Regions from separate parts of the Nonomuraea purpurea genome, predicted to be linked through region 2. Evidence: riboswitches for the same ligand, from Rfam matches in the RefSeq annotation. Region 2 holds a riboswitch; the other holds the start of a gene.
The links. Region 2 has a riboswitch for glycine ahead of gcvT (glycine cleavage system aminomethyltransferase GcvT). Riboswitches for the same ligand answer to the same signal wherever they lie in the genome.
Positions count from the first base shown of each region.

Region 1: another riboswitch for glycine. It lies ahead of gcvP (aminomethyl-transferring glycine dehydrogenase); the one in region 2 lies ahead of gcvT (glycine cleavage system aminomethyltransferase GcvT).

Region 1 is NZ_JBHSBI010000003.1:240,585-248,389, forward strand. Features, by position in the region: gene gcvP (aminomethyl-transferring glycine dehydrogenase) at 1-2,566, opposite strand, end outside; glycine riboswitch at 2,622-2,734, opposite strand; glycine riboswitch at 2,735-2,834, opposite strand; gene ACFOY2_RS07610 (MerR family transcriptional regulator) at 2,951-3,571, opposite strand; gene ACFOY2_RS07615 (bifunctional nuclease family protein) at 3,719-4,189, opposite strand; gene ftsR (transcriptional regulator FtsR) at 4,320-4,973, opposite strand; gene ACFOY2_RS07625 (FHA domain-containing protein) at 5,041-5,553, opposite strand; gene ACFOY2_RS07630 (sugar phosphate nucleotidyltransferase) at 5,818-7,805, opposite strand, start outside.
Region 2 is NZ_JBHSBI010000045.1:20,129-27,933, reverse strand. Features, by position in the region: gene bcp (thioredoxin-dependent thiol peroxidase) at 1-226, opposite strand, end outside; gene ACFOY2_RS50260 (DUF3618 domain-containing protein) at 376-705, shown strand; gene ACFOY2_RS50255 (amino acid deaminase/aldolase) at 756-1,949, opposite strand; gene ACFOY2_RS50250 (DUF6286 domain-containing protein) at 2,087-2,686, shown strand; gene ACFOY2_RS50245 (hypothetical protein) at 2,686-3,180, shown strand; gene ACFOY2_RS50240 (hypothetical protein) at 3,218-3,367, opposite strand; gene ACFOY2_RS50235 (L-serine ammonia-lyase) at 3,420-4,796, opposite strand; gene gcvH (glycine cleavage system protein GcvH) at 4,953-5,342, opposite strand; gene gcvT (glycine cleavage system aminomethyltransferase GcvT) at 5,339-6,424, opposite strand; glycine riboswitch at 6,458-6,557, opposite strand; glycine riboswitch at 6,579-6,676, opposite strand; gene ACFOY2_RS50220 (hypothetical protein) at 6,770-7,594, shown strand; partial or broken gene ACFOY2_RS50215 (winged helix-turn-helix transcriptional regulator) at 7,627-7,805, opposite strand, start outside; gene ACFOY2_RS50210 (DUF4287 domain-containing protein) at 7,805-7,805, shown strand, end outside.

The DNA.
Region 1 (7,805 bases), on a different contig from region 2:
TCATGGCGTCGACGAACCGGTCCAGCTCGCCGAGGTCCTCGCTCTCGGTCGGCTCGATCATGAGCGTCCCTGCCACGGGGAACGACATCGTGGGCGCGTGGAAGCCGTAGTCGATGAGCCGCTTGGCCACGTCGTCCACGGTGACGCCGGTCTCCTTGGTGATCTGGCGCAGGTCCACGATGCACTCGTGGGCCACCAGCCCGCCGCGCCCGGTGTACAGGACGGGGAAGTGCGGGGCCAGCCGCTTGGCCAGGTAGTTGGCCGACAGGATGGCCTGCTCGGTGGCGGCCGTCAGCCCCTCGGAGCCCATCATCCTGATGTAGGCCCACGAGATCGGCAGGATCCCGGCCGAGCCGTACGGGGCCGCCGAGACGGCTCCCACCGGCGTGCCGTCGTGCAGCGCGTGGCCCGGCAGGTAGGGCGCCAGGTGGCCGCGCACCGCCACCGGGCCGACGCCGGGGCCGCCGCCGCCGTGCGGGATGCAGAAGGTCTTGTGCAGGTTGAGGTGGGACACATCGGCCCCGAACTCGCCCGGCTTGGCCAGCCCGACCAGGGCGTTGAGGTTGGCCCCGTCGACGTACACCTGGCCGCCGGCCTCGTGCACCTTGGCGCACACCTCGGTGATCGTCTCCTCGTACACGCCGTGCGTGGACGGGTACGTCACCATGATCGCGGCCAGCCGGTCGCGGTGCTTGTCGATCTTGGCGTCGAGATCGGCCAGGTCGACGTTGCCTTCGGCGTCGCAGGCCACGACCACGACGCGCATGCCGGCCATGACGGCGCTGGCGGCGTTGGTGCCGTGGGCCGAGGACGGGATGAGGCACACCTCGCGTCCGTCGTCGCCGCGCGCCTGGTGGTAGGCGCGGATGGCCAGCAGCCCGGCGAACTCGCCCTGCGAGCCGGCGTTCGGCTGGACGGAGACGGCGTCGTAGCCGGTCACCTCGGCCAGCCAGCCCTCCAGCGTGCCGATCAGCTCCAGGTAGCCCTCGGCCTGGTCGGCGGGCGCGTAGGGGTGGATCGCGGCGAACTCGGGCCAGGTGATCGGCTCCATCTCCGTGGTCGCGTTCAGCTTCATCGTGCAGGAGCCGAGCGGGATCATGGAGCGGTCGAGGGCGATGTCCTTGTCCTGCAGTCTGCGCAGGTAGCGCAGCATCGCGGTCTCGGAGCGGTGGCTGTGGAAGACCGGGTGGGTCAGGTAGTCGCTCTCGCGCGCCAGGGCGGCCGGCAGCGCGTCGGCGTCGAGGTCCACCTCGGAGCGGTCGAGGCCGAAGGCCGCCCACACCTTGGCGACCTCGGCGGCACCGGTCTTCTCATCGCAGGAGATCGAGACGTGGTCGTCGTCGACCTGCCAGAGGTTGACGCCCCGCTCGGCGGCGGCGGCCAGCACGGCGGCGGCCCTGCCGGGCACGCGGACCAGGACGGTGTCGAAGAACTCCGCGTGCACGACCTCCAGGCCCGCCTCGCGCAGCCCTGCGGCCAGGGCCACGGCGTGGCGGTGGACCCGGGCGGCGATGCCGCGCAGGCCCTCGGGGCCGTGGTAGACGGCGTACATGCTCGCGATGACGGCCAGCAGGACCTGCGCGGTGCAGATGTTGCTGGTGGCCTTCTCGCGGCGGATGTGCTGCTCGCGGGTCTGCAGGGCCAGGCGGTAGGCGGGGTCGCCGTCGGCGTCCACCGACACGCCCACCAGGCGGCCGGGGAGCTGGCGCTGCAGGCCCTCGCGTACGGACATGTAGGCGGCGTGCGGCCCGCCGAAGCCGAACGGCACGCCGAAGCGCTGGGAGGACCCGATCGCGATGTCTGCGCCGAGCTCGCCGGGGGCGGCCACGAGCGTCAGGGCCAGCAGGTCGGCGGCGGCCACGACGAGCGCGCCCGCCTCGTGCGCGGCGGCGGCCACGGCGCGGAAGTCGCGCAGCCGCCCGGAGGCGCCGGGGTACTGGACGAGCACGCCGAAGCACTCGGGCAGGGCGCCGTCGAGGTCGTGCTCGACGAGCGTGATGCCGAGCGGCTCGGCCCTGGTGGCCAGCACGGCCTTGGTCTGCGGGAGCGCGTCGGCGTCCACCACGAAGACGTCGCTCTTGGACTTGCCCGCGCGCCGGGCCAGCGTCATCGCCTCGGCGGCGGCGGTGCCCTCGTCGAGCAGGGACGCGCCGGCGACGGGCAGCCCGGTCAGGTCGGAGACGACCGTCTGGAAGTTCAGCAGCGCCTCCAGGCGGCCCTGCGAGATCTCCGGCTGGTACGGGGTGTAGGCGGTGTACCAGCCCGGGTTCTCCAGCAGGCTGCGGCGGATGACCGCGGGTGTGACGGTGTCGTGGTAGCCGAGCCCGATCATGGAGGTGAGCACCCGGTTGCGCCCGGCGATGGCGCGCAGCTCGGCGATGGTCTCGGTCTCGCCGATCGCGGCGGGCAGTTTGAGCCGGTCCTTGGCCCTGATGGCCTCGGGAACGGCCACGGCCACCAGATCGGCGACCGACTCGAAGCCGACGGCCTCGAGCATGCGCTGCTGCTCGGACTCCGACGGGCCGATGTGCCGTGCGGAGAACGGCGGAGCGAACGGATCGATCATGGAGACTGCCTCCCGAGGCTTTGGAGACCGGCGCCAGGGCGCGGGCGAGTGCCGGATCTCCCCCTCTGTCAGCGCGGACACCGCCGCGACCTGAGAGCTTCACCCCGGGAAGGGGCTTGCACCGTCGGTGAGGCACGCCTGGCGGGCGCGCCTGCTTTCCAGAGTCGCCTCGCCCGAGCGGTACTGGGTGCCTGAGAGATTCCGGGGAGGGTTGCTCCTTCGGCGCCCCAGGGCCCGAGGGCCTTGGGGACTCTCCCGCACGGGGTCGTCAGCCTTGCTGTCCCAGATTACTACGGTACGTCCCGTCCATTGGTCCACGGGAGGTTGCGGAATCCGCACTCACGGTGGCCCGCGCGGTGCGATCCACCGTGAAGGGCGGGGAAGCTACCCTATGCGCCGCGCCCGGCGGCGCTGGGCCAGCTCGTCAGCGGGGTGATCGGCCGGGACGGTGTCCTCGACCGCCGCGCGTTCCCCCGGCAGCTCCGCGAGGGAGCCCTCGACCTCCCGCCAGACCCGGCCCAGCGCGATGCCGAACACGCCCTGGCCGCCCTGGAGCAGGTCGATCACCTCGTCGGCCGAGGTGCACTCGTAGACGCTGACGCCGTCGCTCATCAGCGTGATCTGGGCGAGGTCGGCGACCCCGCGGTCACGCAGATGCTGCACGGCCGTACGGATCTGCTGCAACGACACCCCGGTGTCGAGGAGCCGCTTGACGACCTTGAGTACCAGGATGTCGCGGAAGCTGTAGAGCCGCTGGGAGCCCGAGCCGTGCGCGGCTCTTATCGTGGGCTCCACCAGGGCTGTGCGCGCCCAGTAGTCGAGCTGCCTGTAGGTGATGCCGGCGGCCGCGCAGGCCGTCGGCCCACGGTATCCGATGTCGTCCGGCAACGCCGCCGGCTGCTCGTCGAAGAGCAGACCCTGCTCCCCGGCACGCTGCCGTGCGCTCTCGCGCCGCACCGGATCTTCCTGGCCGGCCGTCTTTCCCTCGCCGCTGCTGACCGCCACGCGGACCTCCGGCTTTCTCTCATCCCGTGGCCTGATCTGGGGGTTCGTAAAGGGCGGCCACGAGTTTCACTTGCACCGTAGGACCGTGACCATGCTCAGTCAACGATCCGGCTCGGCGCGTCGTGAAGCGTAAATGCACTGAAATACCTACCCCGCCCTGCCGAAGTCTTCGGGAGTGATCGTGTCAAGGAACTCCCTGAACTTCTCCACCTCGTCCTCTTGGTCGTCGGGGATGACCACGCCGGCCTCCTGGACGACCTCCTCGCTGGCGAAGATGCGCGCTCCGGTGCGCAGGGCGAGCGCGATCGAGTCCGACGGGCGCGCGCTCACCTCCACGCCGTTGGAGAACACCAGGTCTGCGAAGAAGATGCCGTCGCGCAGGGCGACGATGTTGACCGCCCGCAGGCCGACGCCCAGGGCGCTCAGCACGTCTCGGAAGAGGTCGTGGGTGAGCGGCCGCGGCGGCGGCTCCTCCGCCTGGGCCAGGGCGATGGCCGTCGCTTCCGTCATGCCAATCCATATAGGAAGGAACCGCTCCCCGTGTGCCTCCTTGAGCAAGACGATCGGCTGATTTGTGGGCATTTCTACTCGAACGCCCACGACCTCCATCTGCAACACGGGCTGCTCCGTATTCTGACCGGTGACCCGGTACAGCTATTGGCTCGTCGCTTCTGCTGTCTGCTTCTGCAATTCAACGTAACACCAGCCGGGCCTGGAATGTGCCCTCGGCTCCCAGGTCGGTACGCTCTCAACGCCCCAGGACCGAACGGACCCCCGTGCGCACAAGGGATGCGTGCAGGTCGAGCAGGAGCGTGGAAAGCTCCCTGGCGGCCTCGTCGGCCTCCCCGATGGCTCCGGGGGCGCGACGCTTCAGTATGGGGGCCACGCTCTGCTCCACCAGGCCGCACTCGCGCTCGGCGGCGGCCTTGACCGCCCGCAGATGCCTGGCGCGCAGGCCGAAGCGGGCCAGGGCCCCCACGGTGCGCGCCACCTTGAGCGCCTCCTCGTCGTAGCGCCTGGCCACCGCGGCCAGCAGCCCGTAGTCCTCGAGCTCGTCGAGGGTCTCCTCGTCGATCTCCGCGGCCTCGATCAGCTCGGCGCGGCTGAGCTTGATCTCCTGCTTGTCCTGCACCGGACGGGGACGGCCGAAGCTCTCGGCCATCTTGTCCTTGATCACCCGCAGCGGCAGGTAGTGGTCGCGCTGCTCGGTGAGGATGAAGCGCAGCTGCTCCACGTGCAGGTGGGTGAACTTGCGGTAGCCGGAGGGGCTGCGCTCGGGCTCGATCAGCCCCTCCCCCTCCAAGAAGCGGATCTTGGAGATCGTCACATCGGGGAACTCGCCCTGCAGCAGGGCGAGCACCTCCCCGATGCTCATGTGCGAGCGTGCCGCCTGAGAGTTCATGCGGCCTCCTTCGTCAACCGCATGAACGCGCACGTGGCCGTGCCGACGCCTCGCCCGCTCCGCTCGCTCATACGCCGGAGTGGGCTCGCATCAGGAAGACCAGGCGGAACTTGCCGATCTGCACCTCGTCGCCGGAGTGCAGGGGAACCTCTTCGATGCGCTCCCTGTTGACGTAGGTGCCGTTGAGGCTGCCCACGTCACGCACGGAGAACTGGCCGCCGCGCAGGCGGTAGAACTCGACGTGGCGGCGGGAGACCGTGATGTCGTCGAGGAAGATGTCGCTCTCGGGATGGCGCCCGGTGGTGGTGAGCTCCTTGTCGAGCCGGAAACGGCTGCCCTGGTTGGGGCCCCTGGTCACGGTCAGCAACGCCGTGCCCGGCGGCAACTGCTCGACCAGCGCCCGTTCGGCCAGGAGCGTGTCGCCTGCCTCAGCCTCATACGCCTCGATTCCCGCTATGGAGATGGTCGAGGTGGTGTCCCCGGCGACCTCGGGTCTGGTCAACGGTGACCCACAGCGGGAACAGAAACGGGCATCCTCGGGGTTGGCGTGCCCGCACTGCGTGCAGTAGACGCTCGGCATCGATCGGCTCGGCCTCCTACCGCGAAGACGCGGCGACGGTGCTCTGGGGCGCGCCTCGCTTCGCTTTTTCAAGTTTGCGAATGCCGCAACTTACGCTGATCAGCGGCAAAGGTCAAGGCGGGGCGCTGCACTTTGGTTCGGACGCAGACAAAGTTACCGTCGCTTCCGCCCCGGGGTCCATGCCGCCGCGCGTTTCTACATTACGATCTTGCGGCGCTGACCGCGCACATCATCGGCAAACCCCTTTCTCCTCACTCCGTGTGGTCACGTGGCCGCCTGCTCCACGATACGGGCCCAGCGTTCCAGTAACGCCTGGGCTCTGTCCATGTCTCCCGCCTCCGCCCACAGATTCGTGACGGGCTCGGCGGCGGCGGGCAGGACCAGCACCCAGCGCCCGTCGTCGTGCGCCACGCGCACGCCGTCGGTGGTGTCGATGCGGCGACCGCCGGGCTCGGCCTCGGCCGCCTCGATGACCGAGCGCATGACGGCGCCCTTGGCCGCCCACGGCGTGGGCACCGTGCGCTTGAGCATCTTCACCTCGGGGATCCTGGCGTCGATCTGGCTGAGCGACAGGCGGGTGCGGGCGACCAGGCCGAGCATGCGCATGAACGCCGCCAGCCCGTCGATCGCCGGGCTGAACTCCGGCACGACGAACCCGCCGCGCCCGTCCGCCGCGAAGATCATATCTGGCCCCGCGGCCGCCGAGGTCAGGGCGTCGAGGGCGGTCGAGGTCCACTGCACCTGGACGCCGTGGAAACGGCAGACCTGCTCGGCGACCCGGGTGGTGGTGACCGGCAGCGCCACCTGGCCGCCCCTGCGCTCGGCGGCGACCAGGTCGAGCACGACGAGCAGGGCGCGTTCGTCGTCGATGAGCTGGCCCTTCTCGTCCACCAGGGCGATGCGCTCGCCGAGCGGGTCGAACCTGACCCCGAAGGCCGCCCGCGCGGAGCTGACCAGCTCCGACAGGCGCTGCAGGTCGCGGCGGCGCTCGGCCAGCGTCTCGGTGGGCGAGACGTCGTCGAGGCGGGCGTTGACGGTGAGCACCTCGACGCCGACGCGGCCGAGCAGGCTGGGCAGCACCAGCGAGGAGGTGCCGCCCGCGCAGTCCACGACGACCTTCATGTCCCTGACGTCGTCCACGTCCACGTGGCGCAGCAGCTCGTGGGTGTAGTCCTCCACAGCCCTGGCCGGGTAGTTCAGCTCGGCGATCTCGCCGGGAAAGGCCCGGCGGAACTCCTGGCGGGAGAAGACCCGCTCCAGCTTGCGCTGGGCGGCCGGGGGCAGGTCGGCGCCCCGGTCGTCCATGATGACGATGTCGACGCTCTGCGGGTCGCCCGGCGTGGTGCGCAGCACGATGCCGCCCGCGGCCTGCTCGCGGGCGGTGTGGAAGCGGGTGACGGGCAGCGGGGCGGCCTTCAGGTCCAGGACGTTGATCGCGCCGGCGGTGAGCGCGCCGATGACGGCCCGCTTGAGCGACCTGGCGGCCAGGGAGCAGTCGCGGGAGGTGATGACGTACTCGCCCTTCTTCAAGGTGGTGGCGTAGGCGCTGGCCAGTCGGACGCACAACTCGGCGGTGATCTCGACGTTGACCAGGCCGCTGACGCCTCTGGGGCCGAACAGGTTGCGCTGGCCGCGCGACTCCCAGATGACGCTGGTGTTGACGACCGCGCCGGCCTCGATGGTCTTGAACGGGTAGACCTTGACGTCGCTGGAGACGTACGCCTCGGACTCGATGACGCATTCGTCGCCGATGACGGCGTCCTCCTCGATGCGGGCGCCGGCCATCACATCGGTGCTCTTGCCGATGACGCAGCCCCTCAGGTGGGCGCCGGGGCCGAGGTAGACGTTGTCGTGGACGACGGCGCGGTGCAGGAAGGCGCCCTCGCGCACGACGGCGTTGTTGCCCAGCACGGTGAACTCGCGCAGCTCCGCTCCCGCCTCGACCTTGGCGTAGTCGCCGATGAGCAGCGGGCCCTTGAGCACGGCGTCGGGGTCGACGGAGGCGGATCCCGCGACCCAGACGCCGGGCGAGAGCTCGAAGCCGCCGATGTCCAGGGCGACCTTGCCCGACAGGGCGTCGGCCTGGGCCTTGAGGTAGCTGCCGTGGGTGCCGACGTCCTCCCAGTAGCCGTCGGCGACGTAGCCGTAGATGGGGGCGCCGCTGTTGAGCAGGGCGGGGAAGACGTCGGATGACCAGTCGACGGGCTCACCGGCGGCCACGGCGTCGAGGACCTCGGGCTCCATGACGTAGA
Region 2 (7,805 bases):
TGTCCTTCGACACGCCGAGGACGACGAATCCCTCGGCGGTGAGCTGGTCCAGGCTGTCGCGGAAGTCGCAGGCCTGCTTGGTGCAGCCGGGAGTCATCGCGGCAGGGTAGAAATAGAGGATCACCCGCTTGCCGCGGTAGCTCTCGAGCGAGACGGTGCTGCCGTCGGCGGTGGGTAGCGTGAACTCGGGCGCGGCGTCGCCGGGCGCGAGCTTGGTTTCGGTCATTGGGCCCTCCTGAGTTCTCGCCGTCTACTGGGCCAACCTATCGGCCGCGCCGCCGTCCCGTACGGCGGGCCGACCTGACAGACTGATCACGACCACAACGGACGGAGCCCCGCACATGCGCGGCCACGCGTACGGTCGAGAGGAGAGCCATGGCTGACACCGATCCCGACGAGCTGGAACGGCGGATCGCGCGCACGCGCACGGAGTTGGCGCAGACGGTCGACGCCATCGCCGACCGCGTGAGCCCCAAGCGGGTCGCCGAGCGCACGGTGGCCGACGTCAAGAGCAGGGCAGGCCACCTCGTGGCGTCCGTGGGTGACGCGCTGGGGGTGACGCCGCGGCCTGTCGAGTACGCCGCCGACGCCGACCAGGTGTGGGAGGAGGAGCGGCCCAACCTGGCGCCGGTGCTGATCGGCGTCGGGGCCGTGCTGGTGGTGGGGGCGGCCATCGCGCTCTGGCGCCGCCGCCGCAGGCGCTGATCGGCAGGGAGAACACGCGCCTTCGGTGAAAGGCAGGCCCTATCAGCCCGTCAGAGGAATGTCCGTCCTTCACCCCGGTACGTCGGGACCGACTCCACCAGTGTGTCGCCGTCCACGAGGTGGAGGGCGTCGAAGCGTTCGCACAACTCGCCCGCCTTGGCGTGCCTGAACCACACCCGGTCCCCGATCCGCAGATCCTGGGCCGCCTGACCGAGCAGCGGGGTCTGCACCTCGCCCGCGCCCTCGTCGGGCGAGTACCGCAGGCCGGGGGGTAGGTACGGCTGCGGCAGGCGGCTCGGCTCCGGCGCGCCCGAGGCCAGGTAGCCGCCGCCGAGCACCGTCACCGTGCCCTGGGCCGGGCGGCGCACCACCGGCAGGGCGAAGAGCGCGGCCGGATGGCCGGACAAGCGGCGGTAGAAGTCGAACAGCCGGGGATGGAACAGCCCCGACCCGGCCGCCACCTCCGTGATCGCCTTCTCCCTGACCGTGGTCTCGATGGAGCCGGTGCCGCCGCCGTTGACGAACTCCAGGTCGGCGAGGTGGCGGACGGCGTTGACGATGCGTCCGCGCCTGACGAGGAGGTCCCTGGCCGAGCGGGCCTGCATGAGCCGGATGGCGCGGGTGTAGACGGCGTTCCCGGGCGGCGCGTCCCCGAGTCCGGCGATCTGGGCCTCGTACGCCATTAGCCCGGCCAGGCGGAAGCCGGGGCGCTTGGCGATGGCGGCGGCCAGGTCGGCGGCGGCGTCGGGCCCACGGATGGGGGAGCGGAGCGCCCCCGCCCGAAATTTCCCGCCGAAGGCGACATATCCCGCGTCGATGTCGATACATAACCGGATTTCGGCGCGTGGGCGTACTCCGGCCACGGCCGCGTCCACAAACTCCAGGTGGGCCGCGGAATCGATGGTCACGGTGATACGGTCGGCCGCCCGCGTGTCCCCGGCCAGCTCGGCGAGTGCCCGGCGGTCGGCCGTGGGGTAGGCCACGAGCAGGTCCGTGAAGCCGTGCGCGGCCAGCCACAGGGCCTCGGGCAGGGTGAAGGCCATGACGCCGTGGAAGCCGTCCATGGCCAGGACGCGTTCGAGGATCGCACGGCTGCGTACCGACTTGCTGGCCACCCTGATCGGCTTGCCCGCCGCGCGTCGTACGAGGTCGGCGGCGTTGGCCCGCATGGCCGCCACATCGAGGACGGCGAACGGCGCTTCAAGGGCCGCTGTCGCGCGATCGTAGCGCTGGCGGTCGTCCATACGGGCAGCGTAACGGCATATCGGGCAAATGAATATGAGCGCCTTTCATATTTATTTCGGCTGTCGTAATGTTCGGGCAAATAGGCGGCGAGGGCGCGGTTCAGGCACCACGCGCTCCATGTACCTCTGTCGTTGTGATGACCACGCTTCAGCAGATCCTGCCCGGCGCCGCCGTCACCACGCAGCACACCGGGCTGCGCAGGGCGAACAGAGTGCTCAGACCCGCGCGCACCCTCCCGGGCGCCCTCGTGTCGTTCACGCTGGCCGTGGGGCTCGGGGCAACGGCGGCGGAGGTGGTGTCGGCCCTGCTCGGCGCGCCGCTCGGCTGGGTCCCTGTCAACGAACTGGTCGAACTGGCGGGCAAGAACACCTGGAGGCAGACGCCCACCCTGGCCCTGGCACTGGTGGGCGCGGGCACGCTGATGTTGCTGCTGGGCGCGCTGCCCGGCCGTTCCACGACCGTGCCGGTGGAGACGTCCGACCCGCTGATCGTCATCGGCATCACCCGCTCGGGCCTGCGCCGCACCCTGCGCGCGGCCGCCCAGCAGGTCGCCGGGGTCGACAAGGCCCGGGTACGGCTGCGCCGGCGCACCATCGAGGTCACCGTCATGACCAGCGCGGAAAGCTCCGGCTCGATGCTCAGGCAGGTCGGCACCGCCGTAGGAGACCGCCTGGCCGGCGTGGGCACGCTCGGCACCGGCGAGGTCGTGGTCCGGCTGCGCAGAAGGGGGCTGTGATGAGGCAGTACACCGGCAACCGCGTCGGGCTGGCCGTCGTGGGCGGCACGCTCGCGTCCCTGGGAACCTACGCCTGGCTACGCGGCCACGACCGCTTCTTCGACCTGCCCCCCAACGCCAGGGTCCTGCCCGCGCAGACGACCCGCTCCCTGTCCGAGGAGCCGTGGCCGCTGTGGGGCCTGGCCCTGGGCCTGCTGCTCCTGTCGCTGGTGTCGCTGCGCTGGCTGCTGCTCTGCCTCGGCTGGGGCCGCCGCGGCGCCCACAACGGCACGGGCACCGCCATGCTCTTCGTCGGGCTCAAGGGCGTGGACGGGCTGAGCAGAACAGGCGTACGAGTGGGCGAGGACGCCCTGCGCATCACCCTGACCTGCCCTTCGGCAGCGGACGTGGGCGCCGTGGTGAACAAGCTCGACCAGGACATCGTCGGCCGGATCCGCCGCGAGATCCGCGACGACGAGGCGGGCGCCGTCGTCCGCCTCCACGTCCGCCGCTGACCTTCGGCGACCGCACGCCCCGTCGGCCCCTGGTCGTTTACCGAGCGGCCTCTTCATCCAGCAGTTCGTGCCGCTCATAACGCCCTTCGATCGCCTCTCGATAGGACTCGATCAAGCGGCGTGCGTTGGCCGGAGAACGAAGCAGGTAGTCCGTCTCCTGGAGAGCCTCGCCGACGGTGGTGGACACTGATCTCCCTCCTTCGATTGGCACAACTCTACGGTGCCACCCAAAGGGTTGGTCAGCACTCGATTACGTTGACGGCCAGGCCGCCCCGTGAGGTTTCCTTGTACTTGTCCAGCATGTCTCTGCCGGTGTCCCGCATCGTCTTGATGGCCTTGTCCAGGGCCACGTAGTGACGGCCGTCGCCGCGCAGGGCGATTCTGGCGGCGGTGATCGCCTTGTTGGAGGCGACGGCGTTGCGTTCGATGCACGGGATCTGGACGAGACCGCCGATCGGGTCGCAGGTCAGGCCCAGGTTATGCTCGATGCCGATCTCGGCCGCGTTCTCGACCTGCTCCGGCGTGCCCCCGAGGACCTCCGTGAGGGCCGCGGAGGCCATCGAGCAGGCCGAGCCGACCTCGCCCTGGCAGCCGACCTCGGCACCGGAGATGGAGGCGTTCTCCTTGAACAGGACGCCGATCGCGCCGGCCGTGAGGAGGAAGCGGACCACGCCCTCGTCGTCCGCACGGGGGACGAAGCGGGTGTAGTAGGTCAGGACGGCCGGGATGATGCCGGCGGCGCCGTTGGTCGGGGCGGTGACGATGCGGCCCCCGGCCGCGTTCTCCTCGTTGACCGCCAGCGCGAACAGCGCCACCCAGTCCATGACCTGCAGCGGATCCTTCTCGGCCGACTCCGCCTGCAGGCGGCGGTGGAGCTGGTTGGCGCGGCGCTTGACCTTGAGGCCGCCGGGCAGGACGCCCTCCTTGGAGATGCCGCGGTGCACGCACTCCGACATGACCCGCCACAGGCGCAGCAGGCCCGAGCGGATCTCGGCCTCGGTGCGGCCGAAGGCCTTCTCGTTCTCCAGCATGAGCGCCGAGATGGACAAACCCGTGTTCGAGCAGTGCTTCAGCAGCTCCTCGCCCGTGGTGAACGGGTAGGGGAGCACGGTGTCGTCCGGCTTGATGCGGTCGGCGCCGGTGGCCTTCTCGTCCACGACGAAACCGCCGCCGACCGAGAAGTACACCTTCTCCCTGAGCTTCTCGCCCGACGGGGAGAACGCGGTGAAGCGCATGCCGTTCGGGTGCTCGGGGAGGGAGATCTTGCGTTCGAAGACGAGGTCCTCGCCGGTGACGAACGGGATCTCGTGGGTTCCGTAGAGCTTGACCGTGCCCGAGGCGCGCATCTCGGCCAGGCGGTCTTCGACGGAGTCGACGTCGACCAGCTCCGGCTTCTCGCCCGACAGGCCGAGCAGGACGGCCTTGTCGCTGCCGTGGCCCTTGCCGGTCAGGCCGAGTGAGCCGTACAGGATGGCCTCGACGCGCGCGACCTGCCCGAGCAGGCCGTCGTCGTGCAGCCCGCGGGCGAACTTGTGCGCGGCCGCCATCGGGCCTCCCGTGTGGGAGCTCGACGGGCCGATGCCGATCTTGAACAGGTCGAAGACGCTGATCGCCATTGATGTGCGCCTTTCAGGAGAAGGAGGCGGGGCCCAGACCCAGAAGGCTGAGCCCCGGCCGGTCTCGAATTCGCCGGAGTTCCGGCTGTGTCCAATCCGCCGGAGTTCCGGTCCAATGAAATCCGCCGGAACCCTGGTCCAGTCCCGGCGGGGGTGTCAGGATTCGCCGGAGGTCAGGGCCGCGTACTCCTCGGCGGACAGCAGGTCATCCGCGTCGCTCTCCACGCGCACCCGGAACATCCAGCCCTCCCCGTACGGGTCGCTGTTGACCAGGCTCGGGTCGTCCACGACGGACTGGTTCACCTCGACGACCTCGCCGCCGACAGGTGTGTAGATCTCGTTCACGGACTTGGTCGACTCCACCTCTCCGATGGAGTCGCCTCCCTCGACGCTCGCTCCGACCTCGGGGAGCTGCACGAAGACGACGTCACCAAGGGCTTCGGCGGCGAAGGCCGTGATGCCGACGGTCACGGTGATGCCGTCGTCGAGCCCGGCCACCCACTCGTGCTCCTTGGTGTAGCTCAGGTCGTCAGGGATGTTGCTCACTTGTTCCTCCTGTAAAAGGGCAGCTCGACCAGGTCCATAGGTTCATGCCTGCCCCTGATGTCCACAGCCAGGCCTGTTTCGGCTCCGGTGTCCACGTAGGCCATCGCGATGGGTTTGCCCAGGGTCTGGGAGGGGGCACCGCTGGTGACCTCGCCGACGACGGCGCCGTCCTTGGTGACCGGGTAACCGTGGCGCGGCACCCGGCGGCCCCGGGCGACCAGCCCGACGAGGCGGCGTCGCGGCGCGTCGTCCTTGACCGCCTCGAGTGCCGACCTGCCGACGAAGTCGCCCGGCTTGTCGAATTTCACCACTCTGCCCAGTCCCGCGTCGAATGGGGTCAGCTCCGCGCTGAGCTCGTTGCCGTACAGCGGCATGCCGGCCTCCAGCCTGAGCGTGTCGCGGGCGGACAGGCCCGCGGGCTTGAGCCCGTACGGCTCCCCGGCCGCCGTGAGCGCGTGCCAGAGCGGCGCGGCGTCGTCGTTCGCCACGAACAGCTCGAACCCGTCCTCGCCGGTGTAGCCGGTGCGGGCGATGAGCGCCCGCCGCCCGTCCACGATCCCCGGCAGGCCCGCGTAGTACTTGAGCCCGGCCAGGTCGGCGTCGGTGAGCGAGGAGAGGATCTCCTGGGAGTGAGGTCCCTGGACGGCGATCAGCGCGTACTGATCTGATCGATCCTCAACCACCACGTCGAACGACTTAGCGCGATTTTTCAGCTCACCGCCGACTTTTTCGTAGTTCGATGCGTTTGCCACGACCATGAACTCGTCGTCCCCGAGCCGGTACACGATGAGGTCGTCGAGCACTCCGCCGCGCTCATCGACGATCATGGTGTACCTGGCCCGGCCGGGCACCAGCGCCGACAGGTGTCCGACCAGGGCGTAGTCGAGGGCCTGGCCCGCCTGCGGCCCGGTCAGGAAGATCTCGCCCATGTGCGAGAGGTCGAACAGCCCGGCCGCCTCGCGGACGGCCCTGTGCTCCGCGGACTCGCTGCCGTACCGGAGCGGCATGAGCCACCCCGCGAAGTCGGTCAGTGTGGCGCCGAGGCTCTCATGAACGTCTCGTAGCGGTGTCGGTCGGGACATTTGCGCACCTCAAGGCAGGATCGGATGCCAGCATCCTCCCCCTCTGTCATGGATGCCTGAGAGCTTCGCCCGAGTTTTACCGGACTTTCACCTTCGGCGAGGCCCCGCAGGCCTGCTTTCCAGAGGTCACCTCCCGGCAAGCCATCACTTGCCGGGCAGCCGCGCGGTCCTTTGCCTTGAGAGGTTCGCGGGGAGGGCTTGCTCCTTCAGGGGCCCTGACCGGCTGTCAGGGCACTCTCCCGCACGGTTTCGCCGGTGATGTCCGTCAGCCTAGTGCCGTCATGGGGTTGTTGTCGCGTTCTGGCGACCCGTGAACCGCTTTGGCGGCGCTCACGTTGAAAGGGCATGATCCCCCGTACGGCGGCTTTCTGCGCGATCGCCGCCCTCTCCCTGGTGTCCTGCGGCACCGCTCCGCAGACCGCCGCCGCACAGCGTTACGAGACCAGTCTCACGGTGCTCGAAGGCGGCGGGCACGGACCCCAGCTCTGCGCGGTGGTCGCGACTTCGCTCCCGCCTCAGTGCGAGGGCCCCGACGTGGTCGGCTGGGATTGGACCAAGGTGAAGCACGAGTGGCGCGGCGGCGTGAAATGGGGCGAGTACCGGGTCGTGGGCACCTGGGACGGCGCCCGGCTGACGCTCACCGAGCCGCCCGGCCCACCCGGGAAGCCGCCCGCCGCTCGGGAGGTGGACTTCACCAGCCCGTGCCCGGAGCCGCAAGGCGGCTGGCGGGCCGTCGATCCGGCCAGAGCGACGGAGAAGACGCTGGGCAAGGCAATGGAGCGGGCCATGACGGCGGCTGAGTTCGCGGGCGGCTGGATCGACAATTTCGGCCCGGAGCCCGACCCGTCCAAGAACATGGACGCGCGGCAGTACGTGCTCAATCTGAAGTTCACCGGCGACCTGTCGGGCAGGGAGGCGTGGATCCGCGAGGTGTGGGGCGGCGCGCTCTGCCTGAGCGGCGCCCAGCGCAGCGAGGCCGCTCTCAACGCCATCCAGCGGCAGGTCGAGAGCGAGGTGGGCGACGGGCTGATCTCGGCGTCGTCCAGCGTGACCCGCAACGTGCTCGAGGTGTCGGTATGGCTGGCCACTGACGAGTTGCGCCGCGCCGTCGACGCCAAGCACGGGGCGGGCGTCGTGGTGTTCGACAGCGTGCTCCGGCCAGTGAGGTGAGCCGGCGGGTCCGCGCGCCCCAGCGCCGGTTCGAGGTCGCGTCCGTAATCGGTGAGCTCGTAGACGACTACGCGCGCGGGATGGGGCAGCGCGCGACGAGTGGCCAGTCCTGCCTCTTCGAGCTGTTTGAGGCGAGCTGAGAGGTGACAAAGCACGCTTGCAAAGGGCAAACTTGCTGCTCGCGGGGTCCCCCGCGGAATGGAGAAACGCA